DNA from 4 places in the Priestia sp. 40 genome. Region 3 is predicted to be linked to each of the others. Evidence: riboswitches for the same ligand, from Rfam matches in the RefSeq annotation. Region 3 holds a riboswitch; each other region holds the start of a gene.
The links. Region 3 has a riboswitch for cobalamin ahead of ACO1DI_RS21575 ((2Fe-2S) ferredoxin domain-containing protein). Riboswitches for the same ligand answer to the same signal wherever they lie in the genome.
Positions count from the first base shown of each region.

Region 1: linked by a shared signal. The riboswitch ahead of ACO1DI_RS18075 (sodium:proton antiporter) and the one ahead of ACO1DI_RS21575 ((2Fe-2S) ferredoxin domain-containing protein) in region 3 are both predicted to bind cobalamin.
Region 2: linked by a shared signal. The riboswitch ahead of ACO1DI_RS27025 (cobyric acid synthase) and the one ahead of ACO1DI_RS21575 ((2Fe-2S) ferredoxin domain-containing protein) in region 3 are both predicted to bind cobalamin.
Region 4: linked by a shared signal. The riboswitch ahead of ACO1DI_RS09090 (ribonucleoside-diphosphate reductase subunit alpha) and the one ahead of ACO1DI_RS21575 ((2Fe-2S) ferredoxin domain-containing protein) in region 3 are both predicted to bind cobalamin.

Region 1 covers NZ_JBMPZA010000015.1:622,252-626,272, reverse strand. Annotated here, with positions in the region: gene ACO1DI_RS18085 (undecaprenyl-diphosphatase) at 112-705, shown strand; gene ACO1DI_RS18080 (organic hydroperoxide resistance protein) at 858-1,277, shown strand; cobalamin riboswitch at 1,383-1,565, shown strand; gene ACO1DI_RS18075 (sodium:proton antiporter) at 1,699-2,496, shown strand; gene ACO1DI_RS18070 (M20 family metallopeptidase) at 2,726-3,889, shown strand; gene ACO1DI_RS18065 (DoxX family protein) at 3,902-4,021, opposite strand, start outside.
Region 2 covers NZ_JBMPZA010000026.1:161,959-165,979, forward strand. Annotated here, with positions in the region: gene ACO1DI_RS27025 (cobyric acid synthase) at 95-1,621, opposite strand; cobalamin riboswitch at 1,714-1,893, opposite strand; gene ACO1DI_RS27030 (YdcF family protein) at 2,041-2,604, shown strand; gene ACO1DI_RS27035 (APC family permease) at 2,663-4,021, opposite strand, start outside.
Region 3 covers NZ_JBMPZA010000019.1:8,179-12,199, reverse strand. Annotated here, with positions in the region: gene ACO1DI_RS21585 (sirohydrochlorin chelatase) at 1-9, opposite strand, end outside; gene cobJ (precorrin-3B C(17)-methyltransferase) at 28-1,650, opposite strand; gene ACO1DI_RS21575 ((2Fe-2S) ferredoxin domain-containing protein) at 1,664-2,044, opposite strand; cobalamin riboswitch at 2,145-2,324, opposite strand; cobalamin riboswitch at 2,443-2,621, opposite strand; gene ACO1DI_RS21570 (hypothetical protein) at 2,767-2,925, opposite strand; gene ACO1DI_RS21565 (M42 family metallopeptidase) at 3,278-4,021, opposite strand, start outside.
Region 4 covers NZ_JBMPZA010000005.1:1,548,714-1,552,734, reverse strand. Annotated here, with positions in the region: gene ACO1DI_RS09100 (o-succinylbenzoate--CoA ligase) at 1-81, shown strand, start outside; gene menC (o-succinylbenzoate synthase) at 85-1,188, shown strand; cobalamin riboswitch at 1,467-1,652, shown strand; gene ACO1DI_RS09090 (ribonucleoside-diphosphate reductase subunit alpha) at 1,787-4,021, shown strand, end outside.

The DNA of each region.
Region 1 (4,021 bases), on a different contig from region 3:
CTACGTTATTTATAAATACCAGTTAGGAAGCTTCTGACAAAAACATGTTCATTTTCTTCAGAAACTGATAAGATAGCTAATGACATTTAAAAATAAGAAAGGATTTCGATTATGTTATCAGCTATTAATTCAGTAGACTATACCATTTTCCATGCGGTGAATCAGTACGCCTCGCATGTGAAGTTTGTAGATTCGCTGATGGTATTCTTTGCAGATTATGCCCAGTATGTACTTATTGTTTTACTCGGCTTGTTTTTACTTATTAATAAAAACGGCAGCCGTGTTGTAGCATTCCAAGCTTTATGTGCTTGTGCCACAGGAGTCATTATCAATAAAGTGATTAGTTTATTTGCTTATCGAGATCGTCCATTTATCTCTCACCACGTGAATCAGCTTATTGATCACGCCGCGAATTCTTCATTTCCAAGCGATCATGCTACGTCTGCATTAGTTATCACTTTTACCATTTGGCTACATTTCAAACGTTCAGGGCGCATGTGGGTTGTAATGGGTGCACTCATTGCATTTTCACGCGTATGGGTTGGCGTTCACTATCCATTCGATGTGTTAACAGGAGCTATTCTAGGCTGCGTGCTCGCGTTGTTTATTCATTATGTTATTTTTAATACCAAAATTATGAGAGCTATTACCAATCTGTCTATTTTTCGAAAATCAGCTTATGACGGGCAGTCTCAATATTATTAAGAAAAAGCCGCAAATACGCGGCTTTTTTTATTGGGAAATTTTTAATGCATTTAATACTTGTTTTTTAAAATTAAATTTTGTACAATTAAATTACAGAAACGATAAATAAAAAACTTTTAATAAAATTACTAAAAAAGAGGAGAGATTTATACATGAAAGCTTTATATGAAACAACAGTCGTTAACACAGGTGGAAGAACAGGAGAAGTTCATTCTTTAGATAATATCTTTAATTTAGATGTTGCAACACCTCCAGCACTTGGTGGAGAAGCAACAACAGCAACAAACCCAGAGCAGCTATTTGCAGCTGGATACAGTGCTTGTTTCAACAGTGCGTTAGAATTTATGTTGAAAAAACATAACGTAGAAATCAAAAGCAGTGAAGTAAAAGCTACTGTTCAGCTGCTTCCAGATAAAGCTGATCAAGGAGTAAAAATTGCTGTAGCGCTTGAAGCTCATATCGAAGGCTTAGATTTAGAAACAGCGAAAAAATATGTAGACCTAGCTCACTCATACTGCCCGTATTCAAAAGCAATCAGCGGTAACGTAGACGTAACGGTAGAAGTAATTTAATTGCTTTAAAAAGCCCTGCTAAGCATGTAAAGCTTAGCAGGGCTTTTTTATTTGAATTTTCTCTATTCATTTGTAAGCGGTACTAGTATAATGAGGAAGAAAATGAATCATTCGCACAGTTTAGGTGCTCTTACATAGCGTAAGAGGTAACAGGGAATCGAGTGCAAATCTCGAGCGGTCCAGCCACTGTAAGCAGGGAGTTTTCTATCTTATCGTCACTCAAAACGGGGAAGGCGGTAGAAAATGATGATCTCAAGCCAGGAGACCTACCTATTCTGTACACTTGACTCTTCTAGGAAAGAGGCGGTGTATCAAGGTACGCAGTGAGCAATTGCTGTTTATTTTCATATGCCGACACATCCTCAATTTCTATAGAATTGAGGCTTTTTTATGTTTTATTTTAAAAAAAGGAGTGTAGGAAATGGAAGGTTTATCAGTTTTTTTACTTGTCTTTTTATTAGGAATCAGGCACGGATTGGATGCAGATCACTTAGCTTTTATTGATGGCCAGACCCGATATAATTGGCGAATGGGGAGCCGTTTTGCCCCGTGGGTCGGCACGCTGTTTTCACTAGGTCACGGAGGAATGGTGGCCGTCACGGCCGGGGTGCTTGGCGTGGTGATGAAGAATTTTACGTTTCCATCGTATTTCGATCATTTTGCATCCTGGGTATCCATTATCTCCCTCTTTCTAATCGGGACATTAAACACATATCATTTGCTTCGAACCAAAAATAAAGAGGAAGAGTTTGAGCTGAGCGGGTTAAAAGGGAAGTTTATTCCGAAAATCGCAAAAGGAACAACGAATCCTTTTTTAATTATTCTTGTAGGAGCGTTGTTCGCTTTAGCAGCCGAAACGGTCAGTCAAACGGCCGTGTGGTCTCTAGCTGTAGGGAACGCAGGCAAGTATACGCCGCTTTTATTAGGACTAGTATTTATGTTTGGTATGATGCTGACAGATACAATCGATTCACTGATTGTACATAAAATGGTGAATGAATCGAGTAAGTTTGGGCGATCTGCTTCCCGCTTGATGGGCTGGGTTATTGTTGTCCTCGCGTATGGTGTGTCACTCTATTTAGCATTCACTTTCTTTAACCCATGGGCCGAAGTAAACTTTGAAATGGTTGGCGTTATTCTGTTTATTTTTTTAGTGTCTATGTTTGTTTTTGTGAGTGTGAAGTCAAAAGGGAAAAATATTAAAATAAATGTCAATTAGTCAAACGAAAGCTTTAATCTGTTGAAGATTGAAGCTTTTTTGTATGAATTTGTTGAAGTTTATGGCTATTTTCGGTCTGTTATGAATAAGTTAAAGTATTATCTGTATTTAAATGATGGAAAATTGTCTGAAAACCATTATAATTAAGGATAATTTAAGGTCGTTATGTGAAACGTAGAACATAGTTATACGTACGATAAATAAAAGCATTTAATGCAAGCAGCAGGGGTTGTTTGGAGGAGGAATTGATTTGAGTCAGGTAATGGTAGAACAAAGTGTATTTAGTTATTTAAAAGAACACGAACAAGAGATGCTTGAAGATTTAGTTGGATTTGTGAAAAAAGAATCACCGTCCTACAGTAAAGAGTTAGTAGATCAGTGTGGAATGTATTTAACGGAGCTGTTTCAAAAGCGTTTAGGGGTAGGGTACGAAATTATAGAAGAAAAAGAAGTAGGAAACCATTTGAAATTTACGATTGGAGAAGGAGAAAAGCAGCTTTTAATTATCGGTCACTTTGACACGGTATGGGAAAAGGGAAGGCTGAGTCTAAGAACAGAGGGAAACAAGCTGTACGGTCCGGGAATTTTAGACATGAAAGGCGGCATTGTGCAATCTATATGGGCGATTAAAGCGATTCAAGAGCTTGGCTTATCGCTCGATAAAAAAATTGTGTTTTTCTGCAATTCGGATGAAGAGATTGGGTCAATTTCTTCTAAAAAATACATTGAAGAAGAAGCACAAAGAAGTGAAGCAGTGCTAGTAGCGGAACCGGCTGTGGCGGGTTCAGGTGCGTTAAAAACGTCGCGCAAAGGAGCGGGAATTTTCACCGTAAAAGTATGGGGACGAGCAGCACACGCGGGTAATCACCACAAAGAAGGAATCAATGCGATTGAAGAGCTTGCGCGCCAAGTGATTTTCTTGCAGGGCTTAACAGATTATGAAAAAGGTACAACGGTGAACGTTGGAACATTTACAGGAGGCAGCGGTACAAATGTAGTGCCGGAATATGCAGAAGCACACGTAGATTTACGTGTTTCTACAGAAGAAGAAGCGAAACGTATGACGGATATTATTTTGAACTTAACACCCATCTTAAAAGGGATAAAGCTCGAAGTAACGGGAGGCATGAACCGTCCTCCGATGGTGAAGTCTAAACAAACGGAAGAGTTATTTGAATGCGCTCAGTCAATTGCGGCCAAACTGGGTATGAAATTAGAAGAAGCGGCTGTTGGCGGCGGAAGTGATGGCAATTTTACAGCGGCCATTGGTGTTCCCACGTTGGATGGATTAGGAGCATGCGGAAAAGGAATACATGCGGAATATGAACATATTCAAATTGATACGTTGTCCGAGCGCTCTTCTTTATTTGCGAATTTACTGCTTCAAATATAAAAAAAGCCCGCCTCAAACGGCGGGACTAACCTGAAAGCTTATATTGGGAGAGTATAAGCTTTCTTTTTTATTTACTGCTTTCTTCTTGAAGAGAAAAAGCAGTTTCTTCTTTTTAAATACCACTTTATCAAG
Region 2 (4,021 bases), on a different contig from region 3:
TTTTATTTGTTGCGAGTGCTAGACTGTTGAACTAGGCAACGTAGCACAGCGTACTAAAGTTCTCGGTAAAAAAACAAGCGAAAGCCTCTACAAGCTATACTTTTTGTGCTTGCTCCGGGCTTTTATAGTTGTCTATTAAATGATACAGCTTTTCCATATCTACAGCTTCTCTCACATATGCTGCTGCTTTTGAAAAAGACTCCTCTTTTTGCAGACGGCTGTTGAATGTATCCGTAATAGGTGGCAATTTTTTATGTTTGCGAATTTGATTAAGCAAAGCTCTGCGCAAAGCATCGTTATGAAACACATCATGAACATACGTGCCAATGATGTTTTCTTTAACCGTTCCTTCTTTTTGATCATCTACCACCGCAAAGGCTTCCGTCATGCTTTTAGAAACCGTCTTTCCCATATGAATTTCATAGCCTTCAATCGAAACCTTCTCACTCTCTAACTGAACATATCCAGAAACTCTTTCTGTTTTTTTGCTGGTTGTCATAACGGTTTCCACTGGAAGCAAACCCAGCCCTTTAATAGATTCAATCCGGGACTCTACTGCATCGGGGTCCGTAATCGTCTCGCCTAACATTTGATATCCCCCGCAGATGCCAATAACGTGAGCGTTCGTTGCGTTCAAGACTTGATTAATGGCTAGAGCCAGCCCGCTTTCTTGTAAAAACTGCGCATCTTCAATCGTATTTTTGCTTCCTGGTAAAACAATTAAATCAGGCGTACCTAGTTGTGATGGCTTGGTTACAAGCCTCACATGACAGTCTTCTTCTAAGCTTAAAGGATCGATGTCTGTAAAATTTGAGATGCGTGGGTACGAAATAACCGCAATATCAATTTCTTTTAACGGATTCACAAGGGTTGAGTAATTTCTGAGGGATAATGAATCTTCTGCGTCAATTTCCACGTCGTGCATATAAGGAATAACGCCTAGGACCGGAACGCCCGTGTATTCTTCAAACCACTTTAGCCCCGGTTTTAACAGTTCTAAATCTCCTCGGAATTTATTGATTAACACCCCGACAACTCTGGGCTTGTGCTCAGCTGGAAGCAATTGAAGAGTTCCTACTAGGCTCGCAAAAACTCCACCTTTATCAATATCTCCTACTAACACAACAGGCGCTTGGGCTATCTTTGCTACGCGCATATTTACCAGTTCCCGATCGTTCAAATTGACTTCAGCAGGACTTCCAGCACCTTCAATCACAATTCGATCATAATGACTGGCAAGCTCTTTATAAGACTCAGTGATAACGTTCAAACCTTCATTAAAAAATTCTTGCCGATACTGAAAAGCAAACATATTACGAAGCGGCTTTCCATGAACGACAATTTGAGATTCATGATCACGAGTTGGTTTAATTAAAATAGGGTTCATATTAGTTGTTGCTTCTACTCCAGCAGCTTCTGCTTGAATTCCCTGCGCTCTGCCAATTTCTTTTCCATCCATTGTAATGTATGAATTGAGCGCCATGTTTTGCGATTTAAACGGTGCAGTTTGATAGCCGTCTTCTTTAAAAATACGGCAAAATGCTGTAGCAATCATGCTTTTTCCAGCGTCTGAGTGCGTTCCTTGAATCATAAGAGGTTTTCCTTTTTTCACTTTATCCACTCCCTACCACATAAAAAAACCTTAACTGTAAAAGTCAAGGTTTGGTCATGCGCTCATTAACACATTGTCTTGACTTATTTCTCCCACCGAAAAATAAGGGGTTTTTAAAAGCAGGTCTCCTGGCTTATGCTTCATTTTACTTCTGCACCCTTCCTAGTTTGACTAGTGGGTCTTTGCAGGTTCATCCACATTTACAGTAGCGGGGGCTGCACCGGATTCTCACCGATTTCCCTATTATCCTCCTTAGAGGCACTTTTAAAATCATTTATTCTTTATTGTAACGAATTTTATAACCATTCACAATAACGATTTTCTTCTATTATTATATATTACTGTGTTTATACTTATTTGGGTCTCGTATGCTATAATAACAATTATTTTCCAAACATCTTATGAAATAGCTAGGAAGGTGCTCACAGTTGAAGAAAAAAATGATTTATACCTTTATTGGTTCGCTTGTTCTTTATATAGTAATTATATCTTTTTGTATGTATCAAACTGCCCACAAGTCTGTTCCACAAAACGCAGATTATGTCCTCGTTTTAGGTTCTAAAGTAGATGGTGATCAAATGTCTCCTAGTTTAAAAGAGCGAGCAAAAACAGCTTTATCTTATTTAAAGACTCATAAACAAACAAAAGTTATCGTAACGGGTGGAAAAGGATCTGATGAAGAAATTTCTGAAGCAGAGGCAGCCTACCGTTTTCTACGAAAAGCAGGAATTAAAAAGAATCGCATTATAAAAGAAGATCAGTCAACTTCTACTTTTGAGAATTTTATTTTCACCAAAAAGAAAGTTGATATTCAAGATAAACGAGTCGTGCTTGTTAGCAGTGATTTTCATCTGTTTCGCGCTTCTATTATTGCCAAGCGCCAAGGTTTTGATGTTTATCCTTTAGGCGCAAAGACACCAAATTCAATTAAACTTCAAGCCTACTTTCGTGAGTATGCTGCTATATTAAAAACATGGCTGTTTGATAAATAAATAGAGTACACGCCTATACAAACGAAAAACACGGCATGAATTCATGCCGTGTTTTTTATTAATCATCTGTATCGATAACTGCTTTTGGTAAACCTGTGTATTTCGCCCAGTAGAAAATACCGAGTGAAACAAGAGCAATTAAAATTAAGTCAAGTGGGTTGCTTAGCACACCTTGTCCTCCGCCAAATGAACCTAGATAAGAGATAACAAGCATAATAATATAATAAGCAACTAGCCACCAAGCAGATTTAAGCTGCTGTGCAAATTTCACAACGTCAGTTGGTACGTATTTCTTAAACGCTACGTAGATAACAACCATTAGAAGCTGTGATCCTAGCAGCCAAGAAATTGTTGTCCATCCTGACCAGTATACGATGTATGAACAGAAGATAAATGAAACAGGAGCAATAATGCTCATGCCTTTTAATTTGAAAGGTTTTTTAAGATCTTTTGCATTTACTCTGAATGCTGCAGCTGAAATTGGTGCGATAGCATAAGACAGAATAAGTGCTACTGAACATACGTTTACTAGCGCTTCCCAAGAAGGAAATGGCAGTGTCCAGAATACGGACATTCCAAATGATAGCCATAGTGACGCACGTGGAATTCCTGTTTTCTTATCTACTTTTGAGAAACGTTTAAATAGTGTTCCATTACGAGACCAAGCATAAACTAGACGAGAAGTTGTATTCATAAAGATGTTTCCGTTACCGCCTGGTGATAAAATAGCATCAAAAATAACAAGCGTTACTAACCAGCCAAGGCCTAAAATAAGTGCAATATCTTTAAATGGTAAAGAGAATTGCTCTTGAATTGTTCCCCATCCTCCTGATAGCATATCAGCCGGGATGTTACCGATGAACAATACTTGCAGTGCTGTGTAAATAATCGCTGAAAGTACAATACAGATAATTAGCGCGATTGGAATATTACGCTGCGGATTTTTAACTTCACTGGCTACCGAAACAATAGGGTGAAGTCCTAAGTAAGCAAACATAACGCCACCTGTTGAAATGGCTGCTTGAATACCATTAAAACCAAACGGAGCAAAATCGCCAGTTGTAAAGTTAGCTGATTTGAAGTGATAAGCTAACACGACGATAATTGTAAGAGGAACCGCATATTTAAACACAGATATAATGACATTTGACTTAGCAAATGCTTTTACACTTACGTAGTTAATAATGAAAAATAGTGTTAATAACGCGAACTGGAATAGCCATCCAATCGTTGTAGGCGATTCAGAACCATGTTTAGTTAGACCAGGAATCCATACAGCAACATACTGACGTACAGCTGTTACCTCAATGGCAATTAAACTTGTATAAGCAATAATGGTAATGAATGAAATTAAGTAACCTACTAAATGACCATGTGAATAAACCGGATAACGGATAATTCCACCGGTACGCGGCAG
Region 3 (4,021 bases):
TGATTTCATATAATGCCCTCCCATTTCTTAATCTCCACAAGGAGCTGGTTCTACTTTTATTTTTGGTGTTATATCCTGATAATCGAATCCATAAACGTTCTTCACACGCTTAAAGAATTTGTGAAACCGCTCATTAGGATGACCTTTTTCTTTATATTCACGGACAATGTTATCAACTATTTCAACAATGTCATCAGGCGCTATGCCTTCCGCCACAATTTGACCTGAATGCGCGTTGCGCCCAACCGTTTTAGCTCCTAAAAATAAGTCAAACGCACCTTTTCTATAGACAATGCCGATATCTTCTTGAACAGCACCGTAACAGGCCATACCGCATCCATTAATACCAAGCTTCAGCTCTTTTGGCATGTCCATTCCGCCGAGGCGCTTTTGTAATTCTTCCGTATGTGGGATGGCGTCGCTTTTTTCTCCATCACAAAAATCACACGCTTTAATTGTAAACACGTCTCCGACCGGAGATAATAAAAAGGAAGCTGCTTGAAGTTTTTCAATGATCACATCTGGATGAGCCGTTGGAATTTGCAATTTAATTTGATGATCAGGCGTATACTCCATCGTACCTTTTTCACCAACAACTTCTGCTAGTGTTGTCATTTGAACGGGCGTAAACTTCTTATTCGCAAGCCCTGGACTAACCGCCACTTCAAAAATAGACTCTATTGGCTGATGTACGACCGGAGAAGTAGTTTCACCTAAAACTGCTTGAAGCGCTTCTTCTGCAAGAGCTCGTGAAGCTGTTTTTTCTTCTTTTTTATTCTGAACAGCTTCAATAGCTGAAGCCGTTTGCTGTACAGTCTCCTCTTGATCAAGAGCCCATGGTTCTGCTTCTTTTCGAAGTCGCTGATGCGGTCTTAGCGGCTGTTCCGTTTGATTGAGGGTATATTTCCGCTGATACCCTCGCGGTGTAATCATCAAATCGTCATAAAAGAACGTAGATGAATTCCCAACAACAACGGTAGTCAGCATACCTATTTCATGGTTTAACATATCTTTTAAGTTCGTCATTACGACTTCTTCACGGTCACGATAAGCGCTTTTCACAAGGCCAACAGGCGTATCAGGAGAACGGTACTTTAATAGAATCCTCTGCGCTTCCACAATTTGTCTTGTTCTTCTTCCGCTTTTCGGATTATAAAAGGCTACTACAAAATCTGCTTGTGCAGCTGCTTCAATTCTTTTTTCAATTAACTCCCAAGGTGTAAGATGATCACTCAAACTAATCGTACAGGCATCATGCATCACGGGCGCCCCAAGGAGAGATGCGCATGAATTAATAGCCGAAATGCCAGGAATTACTTCCAGCTCTACGCCCGTTTCTTTTTTCCATCCTTTTTCGATCAACACTTCATACACAAGGCCGGCCATTCCGTATACTCCTGCATCTCCGCTTGAAATGACCGCCACTGTTTTCCCCGCTTCAGCTTGCTTTACAGCTTCTTGTGCACGGCTTACTTCTTCGGTCATTCCTGTACTAATAATTTGTTGATTCGTTAACAGTCCTTGAATTAATTCCACATAGGTTTTATAACCAATGATCATATCACTTTCTTGAATGGCTTCTCTTGCTCGCTGTGTGATATGCTCAAAGCTTCCTGGACCGAATCCAATAACTAGTAGTTTACCTTTCATGCTAGCTCCTCCTTTATGCGTTACTTTTTACTTTGTCAATTCCTTCTATGGAGTCACTGTTTTCTGGAGAAACGAAACCATTTTGATCATATTCATAAATAAGCGATTCCTTTATACTGCAGCCCCCTGCTAAATGCTCTTCAACAATTCGATGAGCTACGTTTTCAGTGACCTGCTTGTACCAATCTCCTGAAGGGTACACGATAGCTACAGGAGCATCTTTGCATCTTCCGTTACAGCGCGTGCGGGTTGTATGAACCGCTTCATCTAGATTCAGTTCGGTCACTTTATTTCGAATAGCCTGCGTGGCTTCTTCTCCACCTTTTCTCATACAGCTGCTTCCATTACAAATCAATACGTGATGCTTTGTTGCATTCAAGTTCCAAGTCGTCACACTCATTCTCTCCTTTACTAAAAAAACGCCTCTATCAATGATAGAGGCGCAGAAAATTCAAACTAAGTTTTTGCACTTCCACCTATATCCCGTAGGGTAAGCTTCGCATTAGAAAAAGGCTGGTTTCCTGACTTCGATTCATTACTTGATTGCGCCTTCCCGAATACAGTGGCATATGCAATCAGCTCCTCTTCACAGTGGCGGGTACCGCGCTGGCTTCACACCAGACTTCCCATTTAACGCAATGTGGTCATTGCGCACCTTTTTTGCACGATATGTAGTTTTAGGATATGAGAAAAACCCGCTTCGCTAATATGCGAGCGGGTAAAACGTCAGAATAAGAGTGTACACGAATGCCACTTTAAGCCAACGTTTCCCTTCCCGCTCCCCGGAGAAATAGAAACTTCACAATAAAGACAGGTCTCCTGACTTGTGTATCATTCTACTTGAGAACCTTCCCGTGATTTTTTCACAGTGGTTATACTCGTTCGTCCACACTTACAGTTGCGGGGGCAGTACTGGTCTTACACCAGTTTCCCTATTAAGCCTTCTTGGCATCTTTACTGTTGCTGTTTGATATATATGAACCTTTTAAACTATCAGAATAATAGAAGTAACTACCATATCATAGCGTACATTTTTTTTTATTTCAACTCTATTCTTTTCGTAAGATACAAGAAGCTATAAAAAAACAAGAGCATAAAGTCAGCTCTTGTTTTTCATTATATAGCTACTAATGTTAAATGAGGATCATTATAATACACGACTTCTGAAAGAACTTTACAGCCATTTGTTTTTGCAAAAGCTTCTCTCGCCTGCGTTTCAGTTTCAAATTCAAACATTTTCATTTCTTTTCCAGCATACACCGTCAGTACCCACATGAAAAGATTCGCCTCCGATTATTGTAGTGATCGCTATATCCACATTATGACGAAAGCATTTCCTTTTGAAAACCCATTCTACAAAACTTGTCACAAGAAACTTTTAAAAATTTAAAAACATTTTAACTTCTGTAAATGAACAAAATGTACAAAAGGTTGAAGTAGTATTATACCTCTTTAAAAAAGGTGCTTTTTTACCAACTGTTGCTTCACCAGTAAAAAAATATATAGTATTTATTAAAAAAAGAAGCCGGACAGTCGGCTTCTTTTTTAGGAAAGGAAAGTACAGACATCACAGTCCCGTCCCGCTCTTTGTTCTGCATAAAAAATACACTAATTAAATATTCCTTTCTTAAAGCAGAACCATGTTTGACTGCACATAGTGGTGAAGAAGCTTATACGTATGGTTCAATGAATCTTGATGCGTTCTCTCAAACGCATGAGAAGAATCAATTCCTGGACCAATTAAGCCGTGTACGATGTCATGCCCCGCACGAATAGCAGCAGAAGCATCTGATCCGTAAAACGGATAAATATCTAATTTATACTGAATATCATGCTGCTTAGCTAGCTCCACCAAATGCTTTCTCAAACCGTAATGATACGGTCCGCTTGAATCTTTTACACAAATAGACACGGTGTATTCATCAGTAGATTGTCCATCTCCCATAGCACCCATATCAACCGCTAAGTATTCTACCGTTTGAGGCGTAATGTTTGAATTCCCTCCGTATCCAATTTCTTCATTATTTGAAATGAGAAAATGCGTAGTGTATGGCAGTTCGATCTGTTCTTCTTGAATTGTTTTCATGAGCTGAAGCAATAAAGCTACGCTTGCTTTATCATCGAGATGACGAGATTTAATAAAACCGCTTTTGGTTATTTCTACACGAGGATCAAACGAAACAAAGTCGCCGACTTCAATTCCAAGGCTGCGAATATCTTCTGCGCTATGTACTTTTTCATCCAATCGAATTTCTATATTTTCTTGATTTCGCTCAGCTTTCCCTGCATCTTTATACACATGAACAGATGTTTGATGCATAAGGATGGTTCCTGTAAATACTTCTCCTGATGAAGTTTCAATTTCACAATA
Region 4 (4,021 bases), on a different contig from region 3:
CGAGTAGAGGAGCTGCCGCGAACGGCTTCTAATAAAATCATACGCCGGAAGCTATCATCGTTCATACAGAAAGGAAGCTAATCGATGATTATAAAAAAAGTACATCTTTATAAAATTGACATGAAGCTTCTTTCTCCTTTTTCAACAAGCTATGGTACAGTGCAGGATCGAGAATTGATTTTGCTTGAAGTAGAAGATGAAAAAGGATTTACAGGGTGGGGAGAAGTCGTTGCTTTTTCATCTCCTTGGTATACGGAAGAAACGATTCAGACATGTTTTCATATGTTAGAGGATTTTTTAATTCCTTCGCTTCTTCATCAGCAGCTTCAAAAACCAGAGGATGTTCAAAAGTTATTCAAACCTCTAAAGCGGAACAACATGGCTAAAGCAGCTTTGGACTGTGCTGTATGGGATTTGTATGCAAAGCGGCAAAATAAGCCGTTAGCTGAAGTAATTGGCGGAGTAAGGCCTGCTGTAGAAGCTGGCGTGGTAGTTGGCTTAAATGATATTTCCATCATGAAAGAACAAATAAAGACGTACATGAAAGATGGTTATAAGCGCTTTAAAGTGAAAATTAAGCCGGGTGCCGACTATGAGCTACTGAAACAAATTCGAGATGAATTTCCAAGCATTCCTCTTATGGCTGATGCCAATTCAGCCTATACGTTAAGCGATAGTGATTCATTGAAGAAACTAGATGAATTGAATTTAATGATGATTGAACAGCCGTTAAGTTCTGATGATATCCTTGATCATCGATTGTTACAAAAGCAAATGAAGACGCCGATTTGCTTAGATGAAAGTATTGTGAGCTATGAAGATGCACGTCATGCAATCGAACAAAAAAGCTGCAAGATTATCAATGTGAAAATCGGTCGAGTTGGCGGACTGTCCGTAGCAAAGCAAATTCATGATTTATGCGCCCAGCACGGTGTAAGGCTTTGGGTTGGAGGAATGTTAGAAGCCGGGATTTCACGAGCTCATAACATTGCCCTTGCCACACTGCCTTCTTTCACGATACCAGGTGACATTTCTGCGTCGTCTCGCTATTGGGAAAAAGATATTATTAAGCCCGAAGTAGAGGTAGAAGCCGGAGTAATAAAGGTGAAGGAAAAACCGGGGATAGGATACGATATTGATAAAAAGTTTATCAAAACAATCACAGCATTTGAAAAAGAATACAAATAAGTAAAAACCGTTTTTTATGAAAAACGGTTTTTTTATTGAGGTTGTCAATGTTTAGTAGAAAAATAAGACAAATTTTTTAAAAAGAGCACATTGTTCCATCAAGCGTGTCAAAACATGTTATGATGGAATAGTTTGATGAAAAAAGTCGAAGGATTTTATCGTAAAAAACAAAATTATTTTTGAAAATAGGTTGATAGTTTTCTAAGTTGTCCTATATAATGTGTTTATAACATAACACAATATGTTGTTTTGAAATTGATAATAAAATACTATATTTTGTGTTTTCCAGTGAAAAAGGTGTCTGATAAAAAGACTTAAAAGGGAATTTGGTGAAAATCCAAAGCTGTCCCCGCAACTGTGAATGCTGATGAAATAAGGAGATCCACTGTGATTAAACATCATGGGAAGGCCTTAAAGTAAAAAGAAGCATAAGTCAGGAGACCTGCCTTTTTTATGTCGTTTTATCTTCTTCGGGAGGTGAGAGGGTAGAGCGAGGATTGAGAAAAGACTTAGTGTCTTCTTCTATCTTCGTTCTATTCGCTCACCGAGGTACGGTGAGCGATTTTTTTATTTTGAAGTGAAGAGAGGAGCCATCTTTATGGTGAATACATTAAAGCCTACAATTCTACATGAATTAACTGCATATATTGAACGTTTAAAAAAAGAATTTACGCAGCTTGATTTTTCTTTGTATGAGGAAAAGGTTATTCAAACTGTTACAGTAAAGGAAAATATGACGGACGAAAAGGTTGCAAACGTCCTAATTTTAGCAGCCTTAGAGCGTATTTCAATGGAAGAACCAGATTGGACGTACGTAGCGGCAGACGTCTACTTAAACGAACTATATCGAAAAGCAGCGGACAACCGAGGTTACGATAAAAAAGAGAAGTACGGTTCGTTTTATCAGCTTATTCAAGAACTAACAAAAATCGGCATTTATAATAAACAGCTATTAAAAACATATACAGAAGAAGAAATTAATGAAATTGCCTCAGTCATTATTCCTGAACGCGATCGTTTATTTACATACATTGGATTGCTGACATTAGCAGATCGCTATTTAGCGACATCACATGATAAGCGCGTATACGAATTACCGCAAGAACGTTTTCTTATCATTGCTATGACGCTGATGTCTCAAGAAAAGAAAGAAAATCGAACAGCATTAGTAAAAGAAGCGTACTGGGCGCTTTCTAGTCTATATATGACGGTTGCCACACCAACACTTTCAAACGCAGGAAAGAGCTATGGACAGCTATCTAGCTGCTTTATTGATACGATTGATGACAGCTTACGCGGTATTTATGATAGCAATACAGATTTGGCCACGCTTAGTAAAAATGGAGGCGGAATTGGTGTCTACCTCGGTCATATTAGAAGCCGAGGAAGTGATATAAAAGGTTTTAAAGGCGTATCATCAGGAACAATTCCATGGATGAAACAGCTAAATAATACGGCTGTAAGTGTCGATCAGCTAGGTCAACAACAAGGAGCTATTGCCGTATATTTAGACGTATGGCATAAAGACATCTTTTCATTCTTAGACGCGCGTTTGAACAATGGTGACGAACGTCAGCGCACGCATGATTTATTCACTGGCGTATGTTTGCCAGATTTGTTTATGGAAAAAGTAGAAGCACGTGAAGACTGGCACTTATTCGATCCTCACGAAGTTCGTACGCTGATGGGCTACTCGTTAGAAGATTTTTATGATGAAGAAGAAGGCAGCGGTTCGTTCCGCACTCGTTACGCTGAGTGTGTAAATAATGAACAGCTTTCAAGAGAAACAGTACCTGCTATTGAAATTTTCAAGCGCATTATGCTTTCGCAGCTTGAAACTGGAACGCCTTATATGTTCTATCGTGATACGGTTAACAGAGCTAATCAAAACCGCCACGAGGGCATGATCTACTGCAGCAACTTATGTACAGAAATTACGCAAAATCAAAGCACAACGGTCGTAACGGAGGAAATTACGGAAGACGGAAAAATTATTATTACAAAGAATCCGGGCGATTTTGTTGTATGTAATCTTTCTTCTATTAACTTAGCGAGAGCCGTAACTGAAGATGTGCTTGAACGTTTAATTCCAATTCAAGTACGCATGCTTGATAACGTTATTGAGTTAAATGATTTGCCGGTACTTCAAGCAAAACTAACAAACCAAAAATACCGCGCAGTAGGGCTTGGGACATTTGGTTGGAACCACTTGCTTGCCTTAAAGAAAATAGCATGGGAAACAGATGAAGCGGTAGCATATTGCGATGAATTGTATGAGCAAATTGCTTACTTAACCGTACAGGCAAGCATGAACTTAGCTAAAGAAAAAGGCGCATATCCATTATTTAAAGGCTCAGATTTTGAGTCAGGCGCTTATTTTGAAACACGTAAATACACAAGCGAAGCGTGGAGTGAACTGCGTAACGAAGTTCAAAACAATGGGATAAGAAATGGATACTTAATGGCTGTAGCACCTAATTCATCAACATCTATTATCGCGGGTTCTACTGCGAGTATTGATCCGATTTTCCGTAAGTTTTATTCAGAGGAAAAGAAAAACTATAAAATCCCGGTGACGGCACCAGATTTATCACCAGCAACAAACTGGTATTATAAGTCCGTTTATTTAATTGATCAGCACTGGAGCATTAAGCAAAACGCCAAGCGCCAGCGCCATATTGATCAATCCATTTCATTCAACTTATATGTGCAAAATGATATCCGAGCAAAAGAGCTGCTGGATCTTCATATGACGGCATGGAAAGAAAAGTTAAAAACGACCTACTACGTACGTTCAACATCAAGTGAAGTCATTGAAGAATGTGAAAGCTGT